DNA from 2 places in the Pandoraea sp. PE-S2R-1 genome. Region 2 is predicted to be linked to the other one. Evidence: predicted binding sites of a transcription regulator. Region 2 holds the regulator's gene; the other holds the start of a gene.
What was found. The regulator sigma-54, encoded in region 2, starts transcription at its own class of promoters, with help from an activator protein. The targets are predictions, from matches to a motif close to TGGCANGNAANCTGCTTT.
Positions count from the first base shown of each region.

Region 1: the regulator sigma-54 is predicted to act here: its motif matches at 5,609-5,626, upstream of prpB (methylisocitrate lyase).

Region 1 is NZ_NGUR01000007.1:503,690-518,542, reverse strand. Features, by position in the region: gene prpF (2-methylaconitate cis-trans isomerase PrpF) at 1-689, opposite strand, end outside; gene acnD (Fe/S-dependent 2-methylisocitrate dehydratase AcnD) at 718-3,330, opposite strand; gene prpC (2-methylcitrate synthase) at 3,393-4,544, opposite strand; gene prpB (methylisocitrate lyase) at 4,570-5,460, opposite strand; gene prpR (propionate catabolism operon regulatory protein PrpR) at 5,892-7,970, shown strand; gene CDV44_RS27985 (hypothetical protein) at 7,967-8,131, opposite strand; gene CDV44_RS27745 (hypothetical protein) at 8,397-8,756, shown strand; gene CDV44_RS04945 (MetQ/NlpA family ABC transporter substrate-binding protein) at 8,948-9,751, opposite strand; gene CDV44_RS27980 (hypothetical protein) at 10,712-10,942, shown strand; gene CDV44_RS04935 (GlxA family transcriptional regulator) at 11,453-12,400, opposite strand; gene CDV44_RS04930 (SDR family oxidoreductase) at 12,659-13,507, shown strand; gene CDV44_RS04925 (LysR family transcriptional regulator) at 13,528-14,484, opposite strand; gene CDV44_RS04920 (MFS transporter) at 14,798-14,853, shown strand, end outside.
Region 2 is NZ_NGUR01000015.1:517,465-532,317, forward strand. Features, by position in the region: gene CDV44_RS19725 (adenine phosphoribosyltransferase) at 1-493, opposite strand, end outside; gene CDV44_RS19730 (monovalent cation:proton antiporter family protein) at 654-2,636, opposite strand; gene CDV44_RS19735 (KpsF/GutQ family sugar-phosphate isomerase) at 2,818-3,798, shown strand; gene CDV44_RS19740 (HAD family hydrolase) at 3,915-4,400, shown strand; gene lptC (LPS export ABC transporter periplasmic protein LptC) at 4,423-5,109, shown strand; gene lptA (lipopolysaccharide transport periplasmic protein LptA) at 5,106-5,822, shown strand; gene lptB (LPS export ABC transporter ATP-binding protein) at 5,866-6,618, shown strand; gene CDV44_RS19760 (RNA polymerase factor sigma-54) at 6,713-8,203, shown strand; gene hpf (ribosome hibernation-promoting factor, HPF/YfiA family) at 8,344-8,697, shown strand; gene ptsN (PTS IIA-like nitrogen regulatory protein PtsN) at 8,934-9,389, shown strand; gene hprK (HPr(Ser) kinase/phosphatase) at 9,453-10,418, shown strand; gene CDV44_RS19780 (PsiF family protein) at 10,574-10,903, shown strand; gene rapZ (RNase adapter RapZ) at 11,085-11,957, shown strand; gene mutY (A/G-specific adenine glycosylase) at 11,979-13,106, opposite strand; gene mutM (bifunctional DNA-formamidopyrimidine glycosylase/DNA-(apurinic or apyrimidinic site) lyase) at 13,133-13,963, opposite strand; gene CDV44_RS19800 (tetratricopeptide repeat protein) at 14,043-14,853, shown strand, end outside.

The DNA of each region.
Region 1 (14,853 bases), on a different contig from region 2:
ATGTCCTCGGCATTGAGGAAAATCGTCGGGATGCCCGCGTTGATCATCGTCGCCTTGAAGGTGCCGACACCCGGCACTTCGAGATCGTCGATGAGATGCCCCGTCGGGAACATCGCCCCGCCGCCGTCACCCTCTTCTTCCGCGGCCGGGTCGAGGAATTCGAGTTGCACTTCGGCGGCCGGGAACGTCACGCCGTCGAGTTCGAAGTCGCCCGTCTCCTGCACCGCACCGGCCGTCATCGGCACGTGCGCGACGATCGTCTTGCCGATGTTCGCCTGCCAGATGCGCACGACAGCCACGCCATCGTGCGGCACGCGCGACGCATCGATCAGCCCGGCGCTGATGGAGAACGGCCCCACGGCGGCCGACAGATTGCCGCAGTTGCCGCTCCAGTCGACAAACTGCTGATCGATCGACACTTGCCCGAACAAGTAGTCCACATCGTGACCGGGGCGCTCGCTCCTCGCGATAATCACCGTCTTGCTGGTGCTCGACGTGGCCCCGCCCATGCCGTCGATCTGCTTGCCATACGGATCGGGGCTGCCGATCACACGCATGAGCAACGCGTCGCGCGCGGCGCCCGGCACTTGCGCCGCGGCGGGCAGGTCTTGCAGGCGAAAGAACACGCCCTTGCTGGTACCGCCACGCATATACGTGGCGGGAATGCGGATTTGCGGCTGATGCGCCATCTCGTTTCTCCTCGGTGCTTCGCTTGATTCAGGCCGAAGCGCCCGCATGTGACGACTCCAGAAAGTCCTGCGCGAAGCGTTGCAGCACGCCGCCCGCTTCGTAGATCGAGACTTCTTCCGCAGTATCCAGACGGCAGGTCACCGGTACCTCTACGCGCTCGTCACGGCCGTTCTTATGGCGATGAATCACCAGCGTGAGATCGGCGCGCGGCGTGCGCTCGCCAATGACGTCGAACGTTTCCGTGCCGTCGATACCCAGCGTCTTGCGATCGGTGCCCGGCTTGAACTCCAGCGGCAGCACGCCCATACCGACCAGATTGGTGCGGTGAATGCGCTCGAAACCCTCGGCCACAATCGCCTCGGTGCCCGCCAGACGCACGCCCTTGGCCGCCCAGTCACGCGACGACCCTTGGCCGTAGTCGGCCCCGGCAATCACGATCAGCGGCTGCTTGCGCGCCATGTATGTCTCGATGGCTTCCCACATACGCGTGACCTTGCCTTCCGGCTCGATGCGCGCGAGCGAGCCCGCCTTGACCTGCCCGTCGACTACCACCATCTCGTTCTTGAGCGTCGGGTTGGCGAACGTCGCACGCTGTGCCGTCAAGTGATCGCCACGGTGCGTCGCGTACGAGTTGAAGTCTTCTTCCGGCAGCCCCATCTTCGTCAGATACTCGCCCGCCGCGCTATCGGCCATGATGGCGTTCGACGGCGAGAGGTGATCGGTGGTGATGTTGTCGCCCAGCACGGCCAGCGCACGCATGCCCTTGAGCGAGCGCTCGCCCGCCAACGCGCCTTCCCAATACGGCGGACGGCGAATGTACGTGCTCATCTCGCGCCAGTCGTACAGCGGGTCGGCACGCTCGCCGTTATCGACCGACGCTGCGAACATCGGCTCGTACACGCGGCGGAACTGCTCCGGCTTCACGCTCTGCGCAATGATGCTGTCGATCTCTTCGTCGCTCGGCCACAGGTCGGCCAACTTCACCGAGCGGCCGTTGCCGTCGACACCGAGCACATCCTTCTCGATATCGAAACGGATCGTGCCCGCAATCGCATAAGCCACGACCAGCGGCGGCGATGCCAGAAACGCCTGCTTGGCATACGGGTGAATGCGGCCGTCGAAGTTGCGGTTGCCCGACAGCACGGCCGTAGCGTACAGATCGCGCGCGACGATTTCTTTCTGAATCACCGGATCGAGCGCACCCGACATGCCGTTGCACGACGTGCAGGCATAGGCGACCACGCCGAAGCCGAGTTGCTCCAGTTCCGGCAGCAGACCGGCGGCTTCCAGATACAACGTGACGGCTTTCGAACCGGGTGCGAGCGAGCTCTTCACCCACGGCTTGCGCGTGAGGCCTGCGCGGTTGGCGTTGCGGGCGAACAACCCGGCCGCAATCATGTTGCGCGGGTTGTTGGTGTTCGTGCAGCTGGTGATGGCCGCGATGATGACGGCGCCGTCGGGCATCAGGCCCGGCTCGTTCTCGACCTTGCCGCTGATGCCGCGCTCGGCCAGTTCACTCGTCGGTACACGCTTGTGCGGGTTCGACGGCCCGGCGATGTTGCGCACGACGCTCGACAGATCGAACGTCAGCACGCGCTCGTACTGCGCGCCGGTCAGCGTGTCGGCCCACAAGCCCGTCTGCTTGGCATAGGTCTCGACCAGTTCGACCAATGCGTCGTCGCGGCCCGTCAGCTTCAGGTACTTGATGGTTTGCGCGTCGATGTAGAACATCGCCGCCGTCGCGCCGAATTCAGGCGCCATGTTCGAGATCGTTGCGCGGTCGCCCAGCGTCAGGTTGGCAGCGCCCTCACCGTAGAACTCCAGATACGCCGACACTACTTTCGACTTGCGCAGGAATTCGGTCAGCGCGAGCACGATGTCGGTGGCCGTAATGCCCGGCTGCGGCTTGCCCGTCAGTTCCACACCGACGATATCCGGCAGACGCATCCACGACGCGCGGCCCAGCATCACGCTCTCGGCTTCGAGGCCACCAACGCCAATGGCAATCACGCCCAGCGCATCGACCATCGGGGTATGCGAGTCGGTGCCCACGAGCGTGTCGGGATACGCCACGCCCTGATTCACCTGAACCACGGGGCTCATGCGCTCCAGATTGATCTGGTGCAGGATGCCGTTGCCCGGGGGAATCACGTCGACGTTCTTGAACGCCTTCTTGGTCCAGTTGATGAAGTCGAAACGGTCCTCGTTGCGACGGTCTTCAATGGCGCGGTTCTTCGCGAACGCATCCGGATCGAACCCGCCGCATTCGACGGCAAGCGAGTGATCGACCACGAGTTGTGTCGGCACGACAGGGTTGACCAGCGCCGGGTCGCCGCCTTGCGCCGCGATGGCATCGCGCAGGCCGGCGAGATCGACGAGGGCCGTCTGGCCGAGAATGTCGTGGCAGACCACGCGGGCGGGGAACCACGGGAAATCCAGATCCCGGCGTCGCTCGATCAGTTGTTTGAGCGACTCGGTCAGCGCCGCCGGGTCGCAGCGGCGCACCAGGTTTTCGGCAAGCACACGCGAGGTGTAGGGCAGCGTGTCGTAAGCCCCCGGGGCAATCGCCTCGACGGCGGCCCGGGCGTCGAAATAGTCGAGCGACGTCCCGGGCAGGGATTTACGGTAGTCGGTATTCATCATTTGTGAGGAAGTTATAAGTCCGGCAAGTCCGACAAGTCCGACCTTAAGCCGGACAGCGCTCAGCGCTTTTCGATCGGCACGAACTTCTGATCTTCCGGCCCGGTGTAGTTGGCGCTCGGACGAATGATCTTGTTGTCGATGCGCTGCTCGATGATGTGCGCGCTCCAGCCCGACGTGCGTGCGATCACGAACAACGGCGTGAACATCGCGGTCGGCACACCCATCATGTGGTAGCTCACGGCACTGAACCAGTCCAGATTCGGGAACATCTTCTTGACGTCCCACATCACCGTCTCGAGACGCTCGGCAATGTCGTACATCTTCGTGTTCTGCTGATCCTTCGACAGCTCGTGCGCCACTTCCTTGATCACCTTGTTGCGCGGATCGCTCACGGTGTAGACCGGATGACCGAAGCCGATGATCACTTCCTTGTTTTCCACGCGGGCGCGGATGTCGGCTTCCGCCTCATCCGGCGAGTCGTAGCGCTTCTGAATCTCGAACGCCACTTCGTTGGCGCCGCCATGCTTCGGGCCGCGCAGTGCGCCAATAGCGCCCGTGATGGCCGAATGGATGTCCGACCCCGTGCCCGAAATCACACGCGCCGTAAACGTCGACGCGTTGAATTCGTGCTCGGCGTAAAGAATCAGCGAGGTGTGCATCGCACGCACCCACAGGTCGGACGGCTTCTCGCCATGCAGCAGGTGCAGGAAGTGTCCGCCGATGCTGTCGTCGTCCGTTTCCACGTCGATGCGCACGCCGTTCTGGCTGAAGTGGAACCAGTACAGCAGCATCGAGCCGAAGCTGGCCATCAGGCGGTCGGCGATATCGCGCGCGCCCGGGATGTTGTGATCGTCTTTCTCCGGCAGCACCGTGCCGAGCACCGACACGCCAGTGCGCATCACGTCCATCGGGTGCGCCGCAGCGGGCACGGCTTCCAGCGCCGTCTTGACCGCAGCGGGCAGCCCGCGCAGCGACTTCAACTTGGCCTTGTAGCCCTTGAGTTCGGGCACCGTCGGCAGCTTGCCGTAGACCAGCAGGTAGGCGATTTCTTCGAATTCCGAGGTCTGGGCCAGATCCAGAATATCGTAGCCACGGTAGTGCAGATCGTTACCCGAACGGCCCACCGTACACAGCGCGGTGTTACCGGCGGTCACGCCCGACAGGGCCACGGACTTCTTGGGCTTGAAACCGGTTGCAGTCGTCTCGCTCATGCTTTCCTCCAGATCAGGGGTTCGGTTATTTCTGTTGTGCGAACAGGGCGTCGAGCTTCTGTTCATAAGCGTGGTAGCCGATGCTCTCGTAGAGCTCGGCGCGCGTTTGCATCGTGTCGAGTACGGCCTTTTGCGTGCCGTCGCGACGAATCGTGTGATAGACGTTCTGCGCTGCCTTGTTCATGGCGCGGAACGCCGACAACGGGTACAGCACCAGACCGACTTGCGCGCTCTTGAGTTCTTCGACGGTGAAGAGCGGCGTCGAGCCGAATTCGGTGATGTTGGCCAGCACCGGCACCTTCACGGCATCGGAGAACTGGCGATACATCGGCAGTTCGGTCATGGCTTCGGGGAAGATCATGTCGGCACCGGCTTCGACACACGCACATGCGCGATCGATCGCCGCTTGCAGGCCTTCGACGGCCAGCGCATCGGTACGCGCCATGATCACGAAGTTCTCATCCGTGCGGGCATCGACGGCGGCCTTGATACGGTCGACCATTTCCTGCTGGGTCACGATCGCTTTGCCGGGACGGTGGCCGCAACGCTTGGCACCGACCTGATCTTCAATGTGCATCGCACCTGCGCCGAACTTGATCAGCGATTGCACGGTGCGCGCGATGTTGAACGCCGACGGGCCGAAACCGGTGTCGACATCCACCAGCAGCGGCAGATCGCATACGTCGGTGATGCGGCGCACGTCGGTAAGCACGTCATCGAGCGTGGAAATCCCCAGATCGGGCAAGCCCAGCGAACCGGCAGCGACACCGCCGCCGGACAGATAGATCGCCTTGAAGCCCGCGGCTTTCGCCAGCAAGGCGTGATTGGCGTTGATCGCGCCGACAACCTGCAACGGTTGCTCGGTCTTGACGGCCTCGCGGAAGGCGGCGCCGGCCGAACGAATGGTATGCGTCACTTGAGTCCCTCGGTCGTGTTGCGCCTGATGGCATCGACCACCGGCGTTCGATGGCGATGACCGCAGGCGCGGTGAGTGTGTGTTGATGCGTGCGGGTGCCGTCTGTACTGCCCGAAACGGCGAATAGTTCTTGGGTAGCGGCTTGTAGATAGCAATGGGCGTGCCAGCGAGCGGCCTCACTGCGGCGGCAATTCTCGCCTCGCCGCTAACACATTCATTTAGCAGCGGAAATTTGGCGCGCTTGTGACGTTTACGTCAAGTGCCGCGAGGCTCGGTCTCGCTTGGCAATTTCCCATATGTCGCAATGCGTTTCATTTTGAAACATGAAATGGAACATTTGAGACATCGTGCTACGATAACGCGATTCGTTTCACGGCGATAGCGGGATGTTGCCCCCCTTCCTGCGTCGCCAAGCCACTCAGGATCTGCGTATGCCCGCCTCCACCTCCGACGCTTCCCGTCTGCCGCTTGCATTGTCGCGCTCAGGCATTGCCTTGCCTGCCACCGCCGTGCGCAAGCCGGTGATCTGGGCGGTCGGCATCAGCAAGCTCGGCGAGTTGTATCGCGACATCGTTCCCGACTACGCAGCGCAGGCCGACGTGGAGATCATCGACAAGGGTTACGAAGCGGTCATCGAAGCGCTTGAGCGGCTTCCCGCAGGCAGTGTCGACGGTATCGTCGCGGCGGGCTCGAACGGGGCCTTTCTGCGCGAGCGTGTCGCGTTGCCCGTGGTGCTCGTCAAAGTGACCGGCTTCGACGTGATGCATGCGCTGGCGCGCGCACGCCGCGCGCTGCCCTCGACGTCGCCGGCCTCGCGCATCGCCCTTGTGTCCTATGCACGCCCGGCGCCGGAATTCGAGCGCTTCAAGCATGCCTTCGGCCTCGACATTTCACAGCACGCCTATCTCGATGCGCACGATGCTGACGACCTTGTTCACCGTCTGCGCGATGAGGGCGCGGAAGTCATCGTCGGCCCCGGCCTCGTGACCGAACTCGCCGAACGCGCGGGTCTCACCGGCGTGTTTCTGTATTCGCAGGACTCCGTGCGCGCTGCCTTCGATACGGCGCTTGAAGTGGCTCGCTTCGGGCGCATTGAAGCGCAACGCCGCGAGCGGCTCGACACGGTGCTGCGCCACCTTCGCGAAGGCGTCGCGGCGGTCGATCTGAACGGACGCATTGAAGCGATGAATGCGTCGATGGCGGGCATGCTGGGCGTGACAGTTGCCGACGTCGTCGGCCGGCCGCTCGACTCCATTGCCCCCGGGCTCGACATTTCCCGCACGCTGGAAAGCGCGAGCGCGGAACTGGAGGCGATCGTCACGATGGCGGGCAAGACGTGGGTCGTCAACCGCATTCCGCTGCTCGATCAGGGCACGCTTACGGGGGCACTGCTCACTTGTCAGGATTCACAAGCGTTTGCGCGGGTGGACCGCTCGTTGCGCTCACGGCATCGGCCACGCCATCTGGTGGCACGCTACCGGCTCGACGACCTGATCGGCGACTCGGCGGCCATGACACAAGTGCGCGCCCTCGCACGCCGCTATGCGCAAACCGATTCGACCGTGCTGGTGCACGGCGAGAGCGGCACCGGCAAGGAGTTGCTGGCGCAAGGCATTCATAACGCGAGCCGGCGGCGCGACTATCCGTTCGTCGCGATCAACTGCGCGGCATTTCCCGAGACATTGCTGGAAAGCGAGTTGTTCGGTTACGAGGACGGCGCGTTCTCCGGCGCACGGCGCGGCGGCAAGGCGGGGTTGTTCGAGACCGCCCATAACGGCACGATCTTTCTCGATGAAATCGGCGAAATGCCGATGCCGTTACAGACGCGTTTGCTGCGCGTGTTGCAGGAGCGGGAAGTGCTGCGCTTGGGCGCCAACGAACCGATTCCGTGTGACGTTCGGGTGATTGCTGCGACGCACCGCGATTTGCGCCAGCAAGTGGCAGCCGGTGTGTTTCGCGAGGACTTGTATTACCGGCTCAACATCCTGCGCATGGTGCTGCCGCCGCTGCGCGAGCGCATGGAGGATTTGCCGCGTCTCACGCCCCTGTTTCTCGAACGGGCGCTTGCGCGGGCAGGGGCGCGCATGAGCGTCGATGCGCTGCAAGCCTCGCTGTTGCCGCTGCTCGCCATGTATCGCTGGCCGGGCAATGTGCGCGAGTTGGAGAACCTGCTGGAGCGTATTGCGGTGGTGTGTGCCGACGTCGTGAATGCGCGCGAAATCAGCCGTGCGCGATTGATCGAGATTGCGCCGGAGTTGGGCGGCGCGGCGGAGTCCGAGACTTCGCGGGATTTGCAGGATGTTTCAAAAACGAACGGCGGCCGGGAAATACGTGCGAACGCAGATCAGGCGAACACACCTGCCGAGGCGCCGCTGACCGGCCGTGAACGCCGCGCTGCCGCCGAACTTGAGCGCATTCACACGACGCTTGCCGCCTGCGGTGGTGACCGCATGGCGGCATGCGAAGCGCTGGGCATCAGCCGTTCGACGCTGTGGCGCAAGCTGCGTTAATGCTGGTGGCGGATACGCTCCCACATATCGTGCCAGTCGAGGCGTTTGTGCTCGGGGCCTGACTCGTCGTGGTGCGTCACCCAGAAGTGATCTACGAGCATGCCGATCGCGAAACCCACCAGTAGCGCTACCAGCATCATCGAGACATTGATCATGGACATGGCAACCTCCTGTCGATCGGAATGTCGATTCCATTCTAGTCAAGGGTTGCCATATCAGAGGGGAAATCTGACGAATGAGCAGTCGTGGATGGCTCACCTGACACGACACTTCCACGCACGGAACAATATTTGAAAGTCATCTCGCCCGGGATATCCGAACATCGGCATCAAAGCAGGAGATGCGCACGTCATCGTCTCGCAATCACCTGATTCTGTAATTCTTATCGAAAGAAGGTATTCCAACACTTACCGCAACGCCTTCACGATGACAACTTCATCTCTGGTCTTTCGATGGCTCATTCCCGCAGTTGATGGACGCTCGGCTGCGGAGATTGAAGCTTTGACGGAAATGGCGAGGCAACTATCTTTGCCAAGGATCAAACGATATTCTGGATACGCCTTTGTGGCGTCCTTCTTTGCACCGTTGATTCTGTATGCGATTGGATACATCCAATGGGCCGCCGCATTTCCGCTCGAAATGTCAGCGATCCTTTCAGGCTTGGCAGGACTTCTTTCGGTACTGTCATACCGCGTTTTGACGGCGGTATTCGACGCACTGATTCTCAAACCCGCTATCCACGATCTTTTAGATGTTTCCCGCAGCGCGAAAACACCACGCTGTTGAACCCGCGAGGAATCACTCAAACTCGTGTTGCTTTGATTCGCTCAGCGGCACTTCGTACGACCAGCACATGTGTGCCGGGCGAGAGAAAGGGAACTGATCGGGCTGCGGACGGACTGACAAGCCCCCTAGCCATTACGTCGAGCGATATGGGCCAGGGCGTGGTGCAACTTACCCTGGGCCTGCTTCCATTCTTACCAGGTCGCGATCAGCGCACCCTTGAACTGCGTCTTGATGAATTCCTTCACTTCGTCCGAGTGGTAGGCATCGACCAGTTGCTTGACCCACGGCTTGTTCAGGTCTTGCGCACGCACGGCGATCAGGTTGGCGTACGGGCCCTTCAGGTCTTCAATGGCGATGGCGTCACGTTGCGGCACCAGACCCGCTTGCGCAGCGAAGTTCGTGTTGATCGACGCAGCGTCCAGATCCGGCAGTGCGCGCGGCAATTGGGCGGCTTCCAGTTCGACGATCTTCAGCTTCTTCGGGTTTTCGGCGATGTCCAGCGGCGTGGCGTTCTTGCCTTCGAGGCCGGCGCGCAGCTTGATCAGACCTTCCTTCTGAAGCAGCAGCAGCGCGCGGCTGCCGTTGGACGGGTCGTTCTGGATACCGACCTTGGCACCGTTGGGCAGATCCTTCAGCGACTTGTACTTCTTCGAGTAGAACCCCAGCGGCGAAACGTACGTGAGGCCGGCGGTCACGAGCTTGTAGCCACGGTCCTTGACCTGGCTGTCCAGAAACGGCTTGTGCTGGAAGCCGTTCGCGTCGAGGTCGCCCGCGTCGAGCGCGGCGTTCGGCTGGGCGTAGTCGCTGAATTCGATGATCTTGATTTCGAGGCCGCGTTGATGGGCCACTTTCTTCACGACTTCGAAGATCTGCGCATCCGAGCCGGCCATGGTGCCGACCTTGAGGGGCTTGTCGGCCGTTTGGGCCGAAGCGCCGAGCGAAGCGAGCGCAAACGTTGCGCCGATGAATGCGTTGATCAGTTGACGGGACAGCATGTTCGATTTCTCCTTCGATGCTTGTTTGACTTATTGGAACCTGTTGGGTCGCAAGGGTCGTCTGCGCGGTGTAAAGGCTCCGAGGTGCCTCACAAGTGCCAGCGCGCGGTTGGCGGCCAGCCGGCAGCGACCCAGACCCCGGATGCTGCCATAGATAGGGGTTAACGCGAAATACATTATCGGCATTTCGATATCCCTTGGCGATATCGATAGCGCAGGCAAATCACGGGGAAGTGGATCGAGACATGGATCAGTGCTCGCGCACAAAAAAACGCCCCTTCGGATAACCGAAGGGGCGCTTCGCCGGGAGAACAGCCTGATCACGGGCCGGGGGGGTGGCACGGCTGACGGTAACACCGGCAGCCGGTCGCGTCAGGAACCGACGAACAACCTGCGAAACTCGCTAGCCAACTTGATCTCTGGACAGACCCCGCACGCGCTGTGCCGAACGCGTGCGGGCCCGCCACCGCCACTGACTCAGGGGCACGGCTCTTCGCCGCCCTGGCCATTCATCGAACATCCGCCGCCTGCGCCGACATTGCCCGGACCGCCGAACGCGGAGAGTCCACCGCCGCCCGCCGCCCCGCCCAATCCGCGCCCACCCGGGCCCGCAACACCGCCACCGCCACCGCCGCTGCTGCCGCTAGCGCCGATGCCGCCTCCGGAACTGCCACCACCGGAGCTGCCGCCGGAACTACCCCCTGAGCTGCCACCTGAGCTGCCCCCTGAGCTGCCCCCTGAGCTGCCGCCGGAACTACCGCCCGAGCTGCCACCGGAACTGCCGCCTGAGCTGCTACCGCCGGAGCTGCCGCCACTGGAACTGCCGCCCGAGCTACTTCCACCGGAACTGCTACCGCCCGAGCTACTTCCGCCGGAGCTGCTACCGCCGGAGCTACTTCCACCGGAACTGCTGCCACCAGAGCTGCTGCCGCCGGAGCTACTGCCGCCGGAGCTGCTGCCGTGGCTCCCGCAGCCGCAGCCGCCAATCCCGACACCGCCGGGGCCTGTGCCCGTCCCGGTTCCGGTGCCACCAAATCCGCCGAGGCCGCCGAAGCCGCCATTGCCGATACCGCCGCCGCCGCCGAAGCCGATGCCACCGCCTCCGCCGCGTCCACCCCCGCCGCCACCGGCCGCATAGGTTGCATTGATCGCAATTCCGCAGAGCATCAGCGCTGCTGCTGTACCTACTAATGTCGCCTTGAACCCGTTCATGGTCCCCTCCCCGCGCACGCGCACGACTCACTTCGGAACACACCCGACCCCGCCAAAAGGTCCGGCATTACGGCGTGAGCGCAGCTACGAAAAACGCGGGCAATACTGGGCCGGCCCGTGCACCAATGCACAGGAACCCCTTGCCAACAGCCTGCGGAAATCCGGGTTGGCGCTTCGCCATACACGCTCGATGTACGCGAATTTCGTGCCAGAGTACTCAACCCATTGATTTATAAGGAACCATTAATTAGATTTGCGAGACATCGAAGGTCGAGGTGCAGAAAGTGTTTCGTTCATGAAACGCTTACAACCTGTGCCTCGGCGAAAGCGGCCGGTTTTGTCGGCCCGTTTTCGCATGAAGCCGCATGAATGCTGGATTAGCGCGGCATGACGGCCGAATGGTCACGTCCGTGGCTCGCGATACACCCGTGCGTGCCTCGCCGGGCTGGCGCGTGTTACCCGTGGTTGTGAGCAGCGCGCCCGCCCGGATCAGGCGCGAACGCGCTCCCTCGCCTCGCGCAACAGCGCTTGCGGTGGCTTGCCCAGCGTGCGGACAAACGCACGGCGCATGCGCTCTTCATCGCCGAAGCCAGTGATATCGGCCACTCGCGCAATCGACGCTTCGCCGTCCTCCAGCAACGCCTGCGCCGCTTCGAGCCGCAGCTTCTCGATGGCCTTGGCCGGCGTCAGCCCGGTCTGCAACGTGAATTCACGGCTGAAGTGGCGTGCGCTCCAATGCACCTGTGCAGCCAGTTGCTCCACCGACAACGGTTCTCGCAAATGTTCACGGGCATAGGCGAGCGCGGTGCGCACCCGATCCGAATTCGGCTCCAGCGTGGATAACGTCGAGAACTGCGACTGCCCGCCAGTACGCCGGTAGTGCACCACCAGCTGGCGCGACGCCTCACGTGCAACGTCGCCGCCAAAGTCCGCCTCGACCAGTGCCAGCGCCAGATCAACGCCCGCCGTCATGCCGGCCGATGTCCACACGTGGCCGTCATTGATGAAGATGCGGTCCTCTTCGACGATCACCTCGGGATAGTTCTGCGCGAGCGCATGCGCCTGTCCCCAGTGCGTGGTTGCGCGGCGCCCGTTGAGCAGGCCCGTGTCGGCCAGCACGAAGGCGCCGGAGCAGATGCTCGCCATTCGCCGCATGCGCGGCGCGACACGACGCAACGCCGCGATCAATTCCGGCTCGGTCGGCATCACGATCGTCGCCCCCGCGACCAACAGCGTGTCGAAGCGCCGACGGCCAATCGCCTCGGTCGCCACGGAAATCCCCGCCGAATCGCGCACCAATCCCCCAGACACGGAGACAACGCTCACGTCGTAGAGCGGCGCCGGCCGCCCGAAATTGGCGATCTCGAAAACGGACATCGCCGCGAGCGAAATCATCTGAAACCCCGGATACACCACCAACCCGATGCGTAACGCCATGGCTGACAACGTGCCGGGTGCACGCCGGCGCGAGAGATTGCAATGCTTTGGATTCTAGTCGGCGGCGCAATTCAGCGCCGGACAAAAATGTCCTGAAAAGTGGTTTTCCTGTCATTTGAGACATTGGCAATCGAGACCACACTGAAGTCATTGGCCAGCGTCATGCCGCAACTCCGCTACTGGCGTCATTGCGAACCACGCGGCCAACGCACTCAGTCACGCACTCGACTTGTTACTCATTCGCATAGGAAATTCATCATGTCGCACGCCACAGTCAACACCACAGCCACTCCCTCACACGCACCGGGCACCGCCCTCGTGACCGGCGCGTCCTCCGGCATCGGCGCTATTTATGCCGACCGTCTTGCCCGTCGCGGTCACGATCTGATTCTCGTGGCCCGCAACACCGGCCGCCTGCGCGAAGTTGCCCAACGCATTCAGGCCGAAACCGGCCGCCACGTCGACATTCTCAGCGCCGATCTCGGCACCCGTGAAGGACAGGCCCGGGTGGAAGCGCGTCTGCGCGAAGACGCCCGCATCGACACGCTCGTCAACAACGCCGGCTTCGGCGCCGTTGCGCCGCTGCTGCAAGCCGACGTCGAACAAATGAACACGATGATCGACGTCAACGTGACCGCCCTCACCCGCCTCACCTATGCCGCCGTGCCAGGTTTTGTCGCGCGCGGGCGCGGCACGATCATCAATATTGCGTCAATCGTTGCCATCGCGCCCGAGCTGCTCAACGGCGTCTACGGCGCAAGCAAGGCCTTCGTGCTCACGCTGTCGCAATCGCTGCATCACGAGTTGGCGGATAAGGGCGTGCGCGTGCAGGCGGTTCTGCCCGGCGCCACGGTGACGGAATTCTGGGATGTGGCGGGCAAGCCGCACGGCGAGTTGCCGCAGGAATGGCTGATGTCGTCGCAAGACTTGGTCGACGCCGCGCTGGCCGGACTCGATCAGGGGGAAATCGTCACCATTCCGCCGTTGCAGGACGGTGCCGAGTGGACCGCCCACGAAGCCTCGCGCCGTTCGCTCTCGCAGCACCTCGGGCATGGCACGCCGGGGGCGCGCTATGGCGTGAAACGCGCCGCGCTGGCGACGGCTTAAGCACCCGGCAAAGGCACCGCTCAACCCGCCTCGATCAATTCGGCCGACGATTCGCGCAGACAAGCGGCAAAGAGTTGCGCGGCGGGTGTGGTGGTGTCTTCGCGCCAGTACAGGATTGCCTCGCCCAGCGGGGCCAGCGGCGGCAGCGGCAACACGCGCATGCTGCCCCGCTGCACGTAACGGCGAGCCAGCGAGAGCGGCAGGATCGAGACAAAATCGCCGCCGCGCAGTAACGACAGATTCAACGCCAGAGAACTCGATTCGATGGCCGGATGTTGCAGCGTCACGCCGTGCTCGGCCAGCATTTCGACCATCGTGGCGAAGGCAGGCGAGCCGCGCATCGGGGTGATCCAGCGCACGTCATGCAGGTCGTCCCAACTGACCACCGTATCGGGGCCGCCCAACGCGTGGCGGGCGCCCACCACAAAGACGAACGGCTCGTGATGCAACGACTCGTGGCGCATCACCGGCAAATGCCCGGCCACGCGATTGCGCCCCAGCGCGAGGTCGAGATTGCCCTCGTCCATCATCTTGAGCAGCCGGTCGAGCGTGGCTTCGACAAACGAAAACGATGCCGTCGGTGCGCGCCGGGTAAACAACTCAACGGCGTGGGCGATGAGCGGTTGGGGAATCGTCACCACGGCACCGAAGCGCACGTGGCCTGCCGTCCCCGCAGTCAGCGCGCTCACATCGCGCCGCGCGAGTTCGATCTGCCGCAGTATTTCCGTGCCCCGCTCCACGAGCACGCGCCCGATGCCTGTCAGCTCAACCGCGTTGCCAACCCGTTGCACGACCGGTGCGCCCAGCGCCTCTTCCACTTCGGCAATCTGCTTGGAGATAGCTGGCTGCGTCACGTGGAATGCCGCAGCCACCCGCGTCACCTGACGCAACTCGCCCAACGTCACCAGAATGCGCAGATGGCCAAGCTTCAGGCCGCTGCGAAAGAAGCGCTCGATGGTGTTGTCGGTTGTTGCCACGGCAGATGCCTCGCGAGATCGGTGAGCGCCGCCCCTTGGCGGCAAAGAATGGTTCAGGCGCCGACATCATAACCAAACGGTAATGCCGCAGGGTGAAAGTGTGATTTGCGGGGAGCGCGTGCCTGACATTACCCTTTCAGCGAGCAGCGCTGTCGTGCAGGGCTTTTGACGGCATTCAGCGGATGTCTCCCGCTTCCCGGGAGCTTCCGCGATGTCGAACAAACCACCTCACCTCGCATAACCTGATGCGCGAGCGCCACGCTGCCAGATAACTCGACGTGCCCTACGGCACGCGTCCACGGAGACAACACCCATGAGCACGTCCCTGAGCGGCGGCGCAAGCGCAGCCGTCGACCCGGTGCAACGCGA
Region 2 (14,853 bases):
GTGAGCCGCCGAGCTCGGGCAGGTCGACAATGGCCGCGCCTTCGATGACGGTGGCGCCCAGACGCTCGAGCAGCTTCTTGCCCGCGAGCATGGTGCCGCCCGTGGCGACCAGATCGTCGATGAGCAACACGCGATCGCCGGGGCCGCACGCGTCGGCGTGGATTTCGACGGTCGCACTGCCGTATTCCAGTTCGTACTCTTCAGCCACGGTCTGGTATGGCAGCTTGCCCTTCTTGCGGATGGGGATGAAACCGATGTTCAGCTCGTACGCGAGGATCGAGCCGAGGATGAAGCCGCGCGCGTCGAGACCGGCGATGTAGTCGGGACGATGGTCCATGTAGCGATGCACGAACACGTCGATCAACACCCGCAGTGTGCGCGGGTTCTTGAGCAGCGGCGTGATGTCGCGGAACTGCACACCAGGCGCGGGCCAGTCCGGTACGGTGCGAATCTGGCTCTTGATGTAGGCGGCAGGGGACTCGTCGATCTGCACGGGGATCCTTCTCTTTCTGGATACTGATGGAAATTCACTCGGGCGGACGCCCGAAAGTCCACATTATGCCAAAACGACGGGTCTCGCTTGATGACGTGTCCGGGTGTTGCGCAGCCGTCGACGGCGCTCCGGTGCGTTTTACCCCTCTGGTAGCTTGTGCTTAGCCTCGTCCCACCAGCCGCGCCTCGGCGGCGGCCAGTTTCTCGGGCAGGCCACGCAGCACGACGATGTCTTCGGCCATCAGCCGTGTTTCGGCCACGGGCTCCACGCCCCGGATGCCGTGTCGGCGGATGGCCGTGACCGTCACGCCCAGTTTGTCGAGGCGCAACTCGCCCAGCGTGCGCCCCACCGCGTCGGCGTTGAGCGTGAGCGGCACCGATTGCAATCGCACCTGTTCGCGCTCGCCACCTTCGTCGTCATCGTCCAGCCCGTGGAAATAGCCGCGCAGCAAGCTGTAGCGCTCGTTACGGGCCTGTGCCACACGGCGCAGCACGCGGCGCATCGGCACGCCCATCAGTACGAGCGCGTGTGAGGCCAGCATCAGGCTGCCTTCGACGATCTCGGGCACCACTTCGGTCGCCCCGGCCGCAATCAGGTCATCGATATGGGTGTCGTCGACGGTACGCACGACCACCGGCAGGGTCGGTTCGAGCGCCTGCACCTGTGCCAGCACCTTGAGCGCCGCCGGCGTGCTGTCGTACGTCACCACAATCCCCGCCGCGCGATGAATACCCGCCGCGACGAGCGCCTCACGGCGCGCGGCATCGCCGAAGACGACGGTTTCGCCTGAACTGGCCGCCTCCATGACCCGGTCGGGATCAAGGTCGAGCGCGACGTAGCCGATGCCTTCCTGTTCGAGCATACGGGCCAGATTCTGGCCGCAACGGCCATAGCCGCAGATGATCACGTGGCCCGACGTCTTGATGCTCTGCGTCGCGATGCGCGTCATTTGCAGCGACTGCATCATCCATTCGTTGGCGACGAAGCGCAGGGCGATGCGGTCGGCATTGATGATCAGGAATGGCGCGCACAGCATCGACAGCAGCATGCCCGCGAGCACCGCCTGCGAGAGCGACGGGTCGAGCAGATTCCGGTCGATCACGAGATTGAGCAACACAAAACCGAATTCGCCCGCCTGCGCGAGGCCGAGGCCGGTACGAATGGCGGTGCCCGGCGTACTGCCGAAAATACGGGCGAGGCCGGCAATCAGCGTGAATTTGACGAGCAGCGGGCCGACGAAGAAGAGCAGCACCAGCAGCGGCTGCTTCACGACGATGACCGGATCGAGCAGCATGCCTGTGGTGATGAAGAACAACCCCAGCAGCACGTCGCGGAACGGCTTGATGTCGTCTTCCACCTGATGCCGGAACGGCGTCTCGGCGATCAGCATGCCGGCGATGAACGCGCCCAGCGCCATCGACAGGCCGAGATGCTCGGTGATGTACGCAAGGCCGAGCGTGAGCAGCAGCAGGTTGAGCATGAACAGCTCTTGCGAGCGGCGCGCGGCAACGATATGGAACCAGCGGCCCACCAGCTTCTGTCCGACCCACAGCAGCAGCGCGAGCGCGCCCGTGATCTTGAGCGCCGCCAGCGACAGGGCCAGCACCAGCGCTTTCGAATTGCCGCCCAATGCCGAAATCACGATGAGCAGCGGGACGACGGCCAGATCCTGAAACAGCAGCACGCCCATGATGTTGCGCCCGTGCTCGGTCTCGAGTTCGAGCCGTTCGGCGAGCATCTTGGTGACGATGGCCGTCGACGACATGGCCAGCGCGCCGCCCAGCGCCACCGACGCCTGCCACGAGAACGACCAGAACAGGTTGACGAGCGCGCCGATGCCCACCGAGACGAGCAACGTTCCCAATACTTGAGAAACCCCCAGCCCCAGCACCACCCGCCGCATGCTTTTTAGCTTGGGGAGTGAGAATTCGATGCCGATGGAGAACATCAGGAAAACCACGCCGAACTCGGCGAGGTACTGCACCCGCTGCGAATCGGACGCCAGCCCGAGCGCGTGCGGGCCAATGACGATGCCCACGCTCAGGTAGCCGAGCATCGGCGGGAGGTGCAGCATGCGGAACAGCACCACCCCGACGCAGGCGGCAAACAACAGAACGAGAGTGAGTTCGAGCGGCGAAGCCATCAGCGGAGGTGGGTTTCCTGATTGGGCGCAACACTTGTCACGCAAGTGTCATGCCAGATTGAGTCCCGATGACGGAATCGGATCACGTCGGCGGCAAGATGGGGCATGCCCCCGGGCGTCGTGCGCCTAAGCCTGGCGCGGCTGTCCTTCGGCGCCGCGACCATTTTGATATACTCCGCGCATGATAGCGAAAATCAATCCAGGCCGGGCACTCGAGGTCGCCCGGGAGGTGTTGCGCACCGAAGCGGACGCCATCGAACGCGTCGCCGCACACCTCGACGACAGCTTCTTTGAAGCGGTCTCGCTGCTGCTCGCCTGCCGCGGCCGGGTGGTCGTGACCGGCATGGGCAAGTCAGGGCATATCGGCCGCAAGTTGGCGGCCACTTTCGCCAGCACCGGCACGCCCGCGTTCTTTGTTCACCCGGCGGAAGCCAGCCACGGTGACTTGGGCATGATCACCGCAGACGACGTCGTCGTCGCCCTCTCCAATTCAGGCGAGACCGGTGAACTGGTCAGCGTGCTGCCGATGGTCAAGCGCCTCGGCGCGAAGCTCATCGCCATGACCGGCAACCCGAATTCAAGCCTTGGCCGCCTGTCGGACGTGCATCTCGATGCCCACGTCGAAAAGGAAGCCTGCCCGCTCAACCTCGCCCCCACGGCCAGCACGACTGCTGCACTCGCCCTCGGCGACGCGCTTGCCGTCGCACTGCTCGACGCGCGTGGCTTCGGCGCGGAAGACTTCGCCCGCTCGCATCCCGGCGGCGCACTTGGCCGTCGCCTGCTGACCTTCGTGCGCGATGTGATGCGCAGCGGCGAACGGATTCCCCGCGTGCGTACCGACGCCAGCTTGTCGGACGCGCTGCTCGAGATGACCGCCAAGGGCCTCGGCATGACCGCCATAGTCGACGCCAACGACCACGTGGTCGGCATCTTCACTGACGGTGACCTGCGCCGCTTGTTCAAACGTACGCTCGACTTCAGCGCGCTGACGCTGGCCGACGTGATGACCGCCGGCCCGCGCACTATCGGCCCGGATCAACTCGCCGCCGAAGCCGCCGAATTGATGGAGCGTTTCGGCATCATGCAATTGCTCGTGACCGAGAACGACCGCCTGGTAGGCGCGCTGAACGTCCACGACCTGTTCGCCGCCAAGGTCGTGTGAGTCTGCGCCCCATGAATCAACCTCGTACTACCGCCCCCACCACCTCGACTGCCGCCACGTCAGTACCTCATTTCGATCGGGAAGACGCCACGGCGCGCGCGGCCAAACTGCGCGTGATGGTCTTCGACGTCGACGGGGTGCTCACCGACGGTGGCCTGCGTTACGGGCCGGCGGGTGAAACCTTCAAGACGTTCGACTCGCTCGACGGTCACGGTCTGAAGCTGCTGGCCGAGGCAGGTATCGTCACCGCGATCATTACCGGCCGCAAGTCCGACATCGTGGCGAAACGTGCCGCCGATCTCGGCGTGGCCCATGTGTATCAGGGCGTACACGACAAGCGCGTGGCATTCGAAGACCTCTGCAACAAACTGTCGGTGAGTGCGCAAGCCTGCGGCCATATCGGTGACGATTGGCCCGATCTGCCGGTGCTTACCCGCGTGGGCTTTGCCGCGTGTCCGGCCAACGCGCACGCCGAAGTGCAATCGCGCTGCCACTGGATTGCCAGTGCGCGCGGCGGCAACGGCGCAGCACGCGAGCTGTGCGACTTCATTCTGCACGCGCAGGGACGTTACGACGCCCTGCTCGCCGCAGCCCTCGCCTGACGCGCCCGGAGCCGAAGAATTCATGGCCGCACAACGCGTCTCGCCCGCTTCACTGATCGCCATCACGGTGCTCGCCGGTCTCGCCGCGGGAACCTATTGGCTCGTGCAGCGCACGTTGCCGTCCGACGCCGATCGCTCGCCGTACGTCAAGAAACACATCCCCGATTACTACGCCGACAACATGGTGATCTCCATGCTGTCGCCGACCGGCCTCACGCAGTATCGCGTCAACGCCGTGCACATGACGCACTACGAGGACGACGCCACGACCGCCATGACGCTCCCGGCCGTGCGCGCCTTCACGCCCGATTCGCCGGAAGTGACGGCCACCAGCAAGCGCGGCACGCTCAACGCCGATATGTCGGTGGTGGATCTGTACGACGATGCCGTCGTGGTCCGCCAGGCGGGGCCGCGCGACCCTGAAATGCGCGCGCTGTCCGAGCACTTTCAGGTGCTCGTGAACGAAGACATCGTGCGCACGGAACTGCCGGTGGTGTTGTATCGCGGCCAGTCCGTGATGTACGGCGACGGCATGATTTTCAATAACATCTCCCGGGCCGTACAATTGCTCGGCAATGTGCATGGCACAATCCAGCCGGCCGAGCTCGGCAACAAGCCGCCGGCCCAGCCCGCCGCAACAACGGGCGCTCCGGCAGCCACTGCCCCGAGCGCGCCACCCAAGACAACACAGGGCCCCAAGACCCCATGACCGATCGCCCTTACCTGCGACCCGCTTCGTATCAACCGCTTGACGGCATCCGCCGCTCGTTGCGCGCTCTGGCCGCCGCCTTCGCGGTGCTCGGCGCGCTGGCGTCGCCGCTCGCCCATGCCGAGCATGCCGACCGCGACAAGCCGCTCAACATCGAAGCGGATCACATGAGCTATGACGACCTCAAGCAGGTCAACATCTTCACCGGCAACGTGACGATGACCAAGGGGACCATTCTCCTCAAGGCCGATCGCGTCGAAGTGACTCAGGATCCGGAGGGCTATCAGTACGCCACCGCCTATTACAAGCCGGGCGGTCCGCTCGCGTACATGCGTCAGAAACGCGACGGTCTGGACGAGTACATCGACGGCTGGGGCCAGACGATCTACTACAACGGCAAGACCGAAGTCGCCACGTTGACCACGCAGGCCACGCTCAAGCGTCTGGCCGGCGGTACGAAGGTGCTCGACGAGATTCACGGCAGCGTGATCACGTACGATACGTACAACGAGGTGTACACCGCCAATAGCGGCGCCGATCAGGTCAATTCGAACAATCCGAATGGCCGCGTGCGTGCGACGCTCGCGCCTCGCAATGCCACGGGCGCTAACCAAGCGCAGCCCGGCGGCGCGAGCAAGCCTGCCGCCGCAGCGCCCAAGGGCGATCTGCCGGCACTGGCTCCTTCCAAACGCCTAGAGAATCCGCGTGAGTAATCCCGACCAAAGCAACGCTTCCAGCATCAATCAGGGCGCCGGCATGGTCGGCAAGCCCAGCGCGCTCGTCGTGCGCTCGCTCAAGAAACAATACGGTGCCCGCACCGTCGTCAAGGACGTCTCGCTCGACGTGAAAAGCGGCGAAGTCGTGGGGCTGCTCGGGCCCAATGGCGCCGGCAAGACCACGTCGTTCTACATGATCGTGGGGCTGGTGCCGGCCGACGACGGCGAGATTCAGCTGGATGGCAACCTGATCAGCGAACTGCCGATTCACGAACGCGCGCGCATGGGTGTTTCGTATCTGCCGCAGGAAGCGTCGGTGTTCCGCAAGCTCACGGTCGAAGACAATATTCGCGCCGTGCTCGAATTGCAGGTCGATGCGCAGGGCAAACCGCTCAAGCGCGATGAAATCGAGCGCCGCATCGAGTCGTTGCTCGACGAGTTGCAAGTGGCGCATCTGCGCGAGAACCCGGCCATGTCGCTCTCGGGCGGCGAGCGCCGTCGCGTGGAAATTGCCCGCGCACTGGCCACCCAGCCGCGCTTCATCCTGCTTGATGAACCGTTCGCGGGTGTGGATCCGATCGCGGTGCTGGAAATTCAGCGCATCGTGCGCTTCCTGAAAGACCGAGGTATCGGTGTCCTGATTACCGACCACAACGTGCGCGAAACGCTCGGTATCTGCGATCACGCGTACATCATCAGCGAAGGCTCGGTGCTCGCCGCCGGCACGCCTGACCAGATCGTTGCCGACGAAAGCGTCCGGCGCGTTTATCTGGGCGAAAATTTCCGGATGTAAAGCTAATTTTTCGCATGTAAACCCTGCCTCCGATAGCGAGGCAGGCCGGTTTCGCTGACGTGACAAAGCCTCTACAATGAAGGCGAGAAACGTTATGAAACCGACCCTCCAACTCCGCACCTCGCAGCACCTGACCCTCACCCCCCAGTTGCAACAATCGATCCGGTTGCTGCAACTGTCGACGCTCGAACTTCAACAAGAAGTCGAGCATGCCCTCACCCAGAACCCGATGCTCGAGCGCGAAGACGATTGGCTCGCCGGGTCCGTGCGCGTCGGCACCGACGGCTCGCTTCGCAATGAACGCACGACATCGGTCAGCAGCACGAACGACGCGCCGTCCGAGGGTAACGGTCACGACGAGGCACGCGAGCTCGATGGCGAAGCGCGTTTCGACGATAACGGCCAGGACAGCGGCAGTGACTGGAGCCTGAACGACTTCGCCCGCACGGGCAATGCCACCGACGACGACGACAACAACTCGCGCCCGCAACTGCACGTCGATCATCCGAATCTGCGTGAACACCTGCTGGCCCAGTTGCGCGTGACCAAGGCCGCGCCGCGCGATCGCGCGCTGGTGGAGTTTTTAATCGAGTCGCTCGACGAAGACGGTTATCTGGGCACGACGCTCGATGAAATTCAGGCGGAAGTGGCCGAAGAACTGTCGCTCGAGGCCGAAGAGATCAATGCCGCGCTGGCGCTGCTGCAAAGCTTCGACCCGGCCGGCGTCGGTGCACGCACCCCGTCCGAGTGCCTGCGGCTGCAATTGCAGCGGCTGCCTGCGAGCCCGGTGCGCACGATTTCGCTGCGTATCGTCTCCGATCACCTGGAACTGCTCGCCGCACGTGACTACACGCGGCTGCGTCGCGTGCTTGGCGTGGGCGAAGACAGCCTGCGCGCCGCGCATCAACTCATTCGCTCGCTCGACCCGTTTCCGGGGGCCGCGTACGGCACGCCGCAGGCCGACTACGTCATTCCCGACGTCCTCGTGCGCCGGCAGGGCAGCGGCTGGACGGCGGAGCTCAATCCCGAAGTGATGCCGCGTCTGCGCATCAACGAAATGTATGCACGAATTCTGCGAAATAATCGCAACGATCCGGGCACCGGGAACCTCCAACAGCAATTGCAGGAAGCGCGCTGGCTGATCAAGAACATTCAGCAGCGTTTCGACACGATCCTGCGGGTCGCGCAGGCCATTGTCGAGCGTCAAAAGAACTTCTTTTCCCACGGCGAAATCGGTATGCGCCCCTTGGTTTTGCGCGAGATTGCTGATACGCTGGGTTTACACGAATCCACGATTTCGCGGGTGACAACCAGTAAGTACATGCTCACTCCATTCGGAACTTTCGAGCTCAAGTACTTCTTTGGTTCGCACGTCGCGACGGAAGCCGGAGGGGCCGCGTCATCCACGGCCATCCGTGCCCTCATCAAGCAACTGATAGGAGCCGAAGACCCGCAGAGCCCCCTTTCCGACAGCCGTATCGCGGAACTGCTGGCAGAGCAGGGTTTCGTGGTGGCGCGACGCACTGTCGCGAAATACCGCGAAGCCATGCGAATTCCCGCAGTCAACTTGCGCAAATCTTTGTAGGACAGTCCTGGTGAGCCGTGTTGGCCTGCTGGGGCATAACGCCGCAGTGCGACATTGCGTCACATGAATGGCTCGCACTCCCGCTAGCCCGTCATTTGTGACGTGGCCTGCACTTCGGCATTTCAGCAAGGAGAGCAGCTATGAATCTGAAGATCAGTGGACACCATCTCGAACTCACGCCTTCGCTGCGCGAATTTGTGACTAACAAGCTTGACCGCGTGTTGCGCCATTTCGATCAAGTGATGGGCGCCGAGGTGATCCTCTCTGTCGACAAGACCAAGGAGAAAACCGGACGCCAGGTAGCCAGCATTACGGTGTTTCTCAAGGGTAAGGAGATTTTCGTCGAGAAGTGTGACGAAGATATGTACGCCGCCATCGACAAGCTGATCGATATGCTCGACCGCAAGGTAATCCAGTTCAAGGACAAGGTTCAGGACCACGGTCGCGAGGCCATCAAGCATCAGCAGCCGCCCGAGCAGGAACCGCTGCAATGAGTGCTGACTGGCGTGGTAGTCGCGTCGACTGACACTGACGAAAGCCCGCGCGGAACCTCGCGCCTGCAATTGCGTCTGTCATAGTCTGGCATCACCCACCGCGGGGCCGTTGAACGGCCCCTTTTATATGGCTTGGCGCATTTCTGGGGAATGGCGCGGGGGTCAGCGGCAGGTGGTCTATAATGCGAGGTCAATCGGGGGTTGGAGGGCGACTACGCGTTCGCCCGCATTACAAGATGAACCGTTTAGTCAAACTCTTACCTGCGTCCAACATCCTGCTTGGACTCTCCGTCACCAGCAAGAAGCGCGTCTTCGAGCAAGCCGGGCTCCTATTCGAGAGCAATGCCGGGCTCACTCGCGCTGTCATCACCGACAATCTCTTCGCGCGCGAGCGACTCGGCTCGACCGGACTCGGTGAAGGCGTGGCGATTCCGCATGGTCGAATCAAGGGCCTGAAGCATCCAATGGCGGCGTTCGTGCGCCTGGAAGCGCCGATCCCCTTCGAAGCCCCTGACGGCCAGCCGGTGTCCCTGCTGTTTTTCCTTCTGGTGCCCGAACAAGCCACCCAGCAACATCTCGAAATCCTGTCCGAAATCGCACAATTGCTTTCGGACCGATCGATGCGCGAGACGTTGTCGAATGCACCAAGCGCCGAAGACATTCATACGGCACTCGCGAACTGGCAGCCCTGAGCCCACACGCCAGACAAGCCCCGTAGCGTAGACCCCACACCCCCAACCGAACGAGGCGACGCGGTGGAACTGACCGGCATCAACGCGCAAAGCATTTTCGACGACAACGCCGCCACGCTGCGGCTGTCGTGGCTGACCGGCCATGAGGGGTGGGAGCGCGGCTTCACGCCGGAGAGCGTGGCCACCGCCACATCGAGCGCCGACCTTGTCGGTCACTTGAACCTCATCCACCCGAACCGTATTCAGGTGCTCGGCGAAGCCGAACTGCGCTACTACCAGCGCCTGACGGAAGAAAACCGCAAGCGTCATATGGGCGAGGTGATTGCGCTGGAGCCGCCGTTCCTCGTGGTCGCCGACGGCCTCGAAGCCCCGCCCGACCTCGTATTGCGCTGCACACGCTCGTCCACCCCGCTGTTCACCACCCCGCTCTCGACCGCTTCGGTCATCGATAGCCTGCGCCTGTACATTTCGCGTGTGTTCGCACCGCGTTGCACGATGCACGGCGTTTTTATCGACATTCTGGGCATGGGCGTGCTGCTGACGGGCGATTCGGGTCTTGGCAAGAGCGAGCTCGGTCTGGAACTGATCAGCCGTGGACACGGACTGGTCGCCGACGATGCCGTCGATTTCGTGCGTCTTGGACCCGATTTCGTCGAAGGCCGCTGTCCGCCGCTGTTGCAGAACCTGCTGGAAGTGCGCGGCCTCGGCCTGCTCGACATCAAGACGATCTTCGGTGAGACGGCCGTGCGCCGGAAAATGAAGCTCAAGCTGATCGTGCAACTGGTGCGCCGCCCCGATGGCGAATTCCAGCGCCTGCCGCTCGAAGCACAAACGGTCGACGTGCTCGGACTGCCCATCAACAAGGTGATCCTGCAAGTGGCGGCCGGGCGAAACCTCGCCGTGCTGGTCGAAGCCGCCGTGCGCAACACGATACTGCAACTGCGCGGTATCGATACGCTCAAGGACTTCATGGAGCGCCAGCGCCAGGCCATGCAGGACCCGGACGGCATGCAGGGCAAGCTGCTCTGAGCCTCAGCACCCTCTCGGCCAGCCCAATCCCCCGGGTTTACCGCAATTTCTGCTTTTTTCTGTCAACGCCGCGCGATTGCGGCGCGTTTTCTTTCATGTTGTAATCGCCACGCAGTCCTTCCCCTTGCGTGTCCGACCCTTATGGAGAGACGACCATGAAGAAAGCACTCGCTGCACTGCTCCTGCTGTCCCCGCTGCTCGCATCGCCCGTTTTCGCCCAAACGGCCTCGGCACCGGCGGCACCCAAGGCGAACTCGCAAAACAACAAGATGACCGCCTGCAATCAACAGGCCACCGGCAAAACCGGCGACGATCGCAAGGCGTTCATGAAGCAATGTCTGTCGGCCGCCGGCACCCCGGCACCTGCCGCCAAGCAAACCCAGCAAGACAAGATGAAGTCCTGCAACACGGCCGCCACCGGCAAGAAGGGCGACGACCGCAAGGCGTTCATGAAACAGTGCCTGTCGAGTCAACCGGCGGCCTGATATCCGGGCTTGCCAACGGTGTTCGCGAACGGCGCCCCCACGGGCGCCGTTTTCATTGATGCCCCGATCGCGCCCCAAATGAGCGAAAGCCTGAAAGCCGCGTGGAACCATTCACGCAATTTCAAGCCCGACACCCGAACGACACAATCGCTTACCATCATGGTTGTATCCGGGAAATGCCATGAAGATCGTATTGATTACCGGCGTTTCGGGTTCGGGCAAATCGCTCGCCCTGAACGTCCTCGAGGATGCGGGCTACTACTGCGTCGACAATCTGCCGTCGCGCTTTCTGCCTGAGCTCGCCGAATACCTCGAAACGCAGAACTACACACGTCTGGCCGTCGCCATCGATGCGCGCAGCGGCGGCTCGCTCGCCGATCTGCCGCCGATCGTCGGCGGCTTGCGCCGTTTCGGCCACGATGTGCGCGTGCTGTTCCTGAATGCCACCACGCAAACGCTGGTGCAACGCTTTTCGGAAACGCGCCGCCGCCATCCGCTCTCCGCCGCCTCGACCGATCCCGTGAATGCCAGCGGGTCGCTCGTGGAGGCCATCGAGAAAGAGCGCGAGATGCTCAACAGCGTGACCGAGCTGGGTCATCAGATCGACACGAGCAATCTGCGCGCAAGTGCATTGCGGCGCTGGATTCGCGAATTCGTGCAGCACGATCACACGGGCCTGACGCTGATGTTCGAATCGTTCGGGTTCAAGCACGGCGTGCCGCTCGATGCCGATCTCGTCTTCGACGTGCGCTCGCTGCCCAATCCGTACTACGACACACAACTACGGCCACTCACTGGCCGCGACCAGCCCGTCATCGACTTCCTTTCTGCGATTCCGGAAGTCGACGAGATGATCAATGACATCGGCGCGTATCTGCAAAAGTGGTTGCCGAGCTTCATGCGCGATAACCGCAGCTACCTGACCGTGGCCATCGGCTGCACCGGCGGACAGCACCGCTCGGTGTTCATCGCCGAAACGCTCGGCGAGCGCTTTCGCGCCGAGTCGAGCGTTCTGGTACGCCACCGCGAACTTGCGGACGGCGAAGGCGCCTGATCCACACCCAATCGGGTTGAATCAGGCCGGCAGTGACAATTGCCCGTCGCCGGGCGCAAGGGCTTCGGCAATCTTGCGGATCGGCGAGGGCAGACCGGCTCCCGCCACCTCCCCTGCACTCATCCACGCCTGCTGCGAGCCCATTGCCGCGCTCGATTCGGCCGAATGGGCCATCGTCACCAGCCACGGGCGGAGATGCAGTTTGAAGTGCGTGAATACATGCGTGAGCCCGAGCAGCGGCACCATCGATCGCACCACGCCATGCGCGGCGCCCAACGTCGACGCGCGCGCGCCGATACGGTCACGCAGTGCAGCGTCGTCATCCTCGCGAGCATCGAGCGGCGGCGTGAGTTCCGGCAGGCTCCATAGCCCGCCCCAGATCCCGCTATCAGGGCGCCGTTCGAACAGCACCCGCTCACCGGCGCGAATCACCAGCACGTCCACGTAACGCTCCGGCTGGGCCTTTTTGGGTTTCGACGTCGGCAGCGTGCGCTCGCGCCCCGTCGCATGTGCGGCACAGTCGCTGTCGAACGGACATTCCTCGCAACGCGGCTTGCCGCGTCCGCACAACGTCGCGCCCAAATCCATCATGCCCTGCGTGTACGCCGGCAAATCGCGCTCGGGCAGCAGCGATTCCGCCAATGCCCACATCTCGCGCTCGATCTTCGGCGTTCCCGGAAAGCCTTCGATGCCGAAGACGCGCGCCAGCACCCGCTTGACGTTGCCATCGAGAATCGCCGCGTGGGCGTCGTAGGCGAAGGCGGCAATGGCCGCCGCCGTCGAGCGGCCAATACCCGGCAGCGTAGCGAGCGTCTCGGGGTCGGACGGGAAGCGTCCGCCGTGCTCGGCCATCACGACCTGCGCGCAGCGATGTAGATTGCGGGCGCGGGAGTAGTAGCCGAGGCCGGCCCAGAGCGCCATGACATCGTCCTGCGGCGCGGCAGCGAGCGCCGCCACATCGGGGAATCGTTCGAGAAAGCGGGCGTAATACGGGATGACCGTCGCCACCTGCGTCTGCTGCAACATGATTTCCGAGAGCCAGATGCGGTAGGCGTCTCGTGTGTTTTGCCACGGCAGATCGTGGCGGCCGTGTTCGGCTTGCCATGCGATCAGGCGTTCGGCGAAGGTATCGGTCAACGATTGGGGCATGGATATTCTTGTGGGGTCAGACGCGTTCATTTCTGGCAGTGCGGGCAGAAGAACGTGGAGCGCTGCTGCTGCACAATCTGCCGGATCGGCGTGCCGCACACTCTGCACGGCTGCCCTGTCCGGTCGTAGACGAAATATTCGAGTTGGAAATAGCCGCTTTTGCCATCGCTGCCGACAAAATCGCGCAACGTGCTGCCGCCTTTCTCGATCGCTGCGGCGAGCGTTTCTCGCACCGCAACGGCGAGCTTTTCGCAACGCGGACGCGAGAGCTTTCCGGCCGCGAGCCGCGGATTGATGCCCGCACGAAAGAGGCTTTCCGACGCATAGATATTGCCCACGCCAACGACGATCGAGCCTGCCAGCAACGCTTGCTTGATGGCCACGGAGCGCCCGCGTGTGCCCGCGTACAGCAGGTTGCCGTCGAACGCATCGGAAAACGGTTCGACACCGAGATTGGCGAGCAACGCATGACCGAGCACATCGCCGGCCGAACGCGGATGAAACAGCACGGCGCCGAAGCGGCGCGGATCGCGATAGCGCAACGCGCAGCGCTCGAACACGAGATCGATGTGATCGTGAATGCCGGCGACCGGCAACGCTTCCGGCTCGGGCAAGACGCGCAACGTCCCGGTCATGCCCAGATGCACCAGCAACCAGCCCGGCGCATATTCGAGCAGCAGGTATTTGCCGCGACGGGTCACGTCGATGAGCGTCTCGCCACGCAACAAGGCATCGAGCCCGGCGGGCACCGGCCAGCGCAACGATGCATTGCGAACGTCGATGCGAGCGACGCGCGTGCCCGCCACATGCGGCGCAATGCCGCGGCGGGTGACTTCGACTTCGGGGAGTTCAGGCATGCATGCGAACGTTTGCTGAGGATTTAGACTCTATTGTATCGGGCGCGCTACAATCGCTCGAAACCTGCCGTGGATCCCTATGCCGAACACTCGTCTCCCGTCCATTCTCACCGCTTCGAAGCCCCCGGTGGCCGTGCCTTCCCGTCTGCGCGGCGCCCTGGCGCGCGGTGCTTTGGCCGGTGCAACAGCGCTCGGCGTGACCTGCGCCAGCGCGATCATGGCATTTCTGCCATCTTCGAACGCTTTCGCCCAGACCGGTCAACCCGGCATCGCCCAGCCCGCACAACCGACCACACCGGCCGCACCCGCCGCTGCGCCGTCGAAGGCGGCGAAGCCGGGCGCAGCGAGCAAGGCAGGCGCGAACGCCGACGCCGATGCGGACAGCGAAGATGTTCCGCCCAACGCCGACGTTCCGAAAGAAAAGCTGCCGAACGTCGCGCTCACCAGCGAAATCGTGTTTGAAGTAACGGCCGCCGAACTAAGCCTGCAACAAGGCAACCTCGCGCCCGCCTTCAACACGTATGTCTCGCTCGCCAATCGCACGAAGGATCCGCGCATGGCGCGCCGCGCCGTCGAGATCGCACTCGGTGCACGCCAGCTCGGCGACGCCCTCGTCGCGGCCCGTTTGTGGCATCAGTTGGACCCGACGTGGCGTCCGGCGACGCAATTGCTCGCCAGCCTCGAAGTCGGCACCGGCCATCTCGCGGAAGCCGAGCCGTTGCTCACCGACGAGTTGAACAAGGTGCCGGAAGCGCGCCGCGGACAAGCCATTCTCGAGTTGCAGCAGATGATTGCGCGCAGCCCGGAACGTGCCACCGGCATCGAGTCGCTCAAGCGCCTGCTGGCGAACGATCTGCAACGGCCCGAAGCACAACTGGCACTGGCCCGCT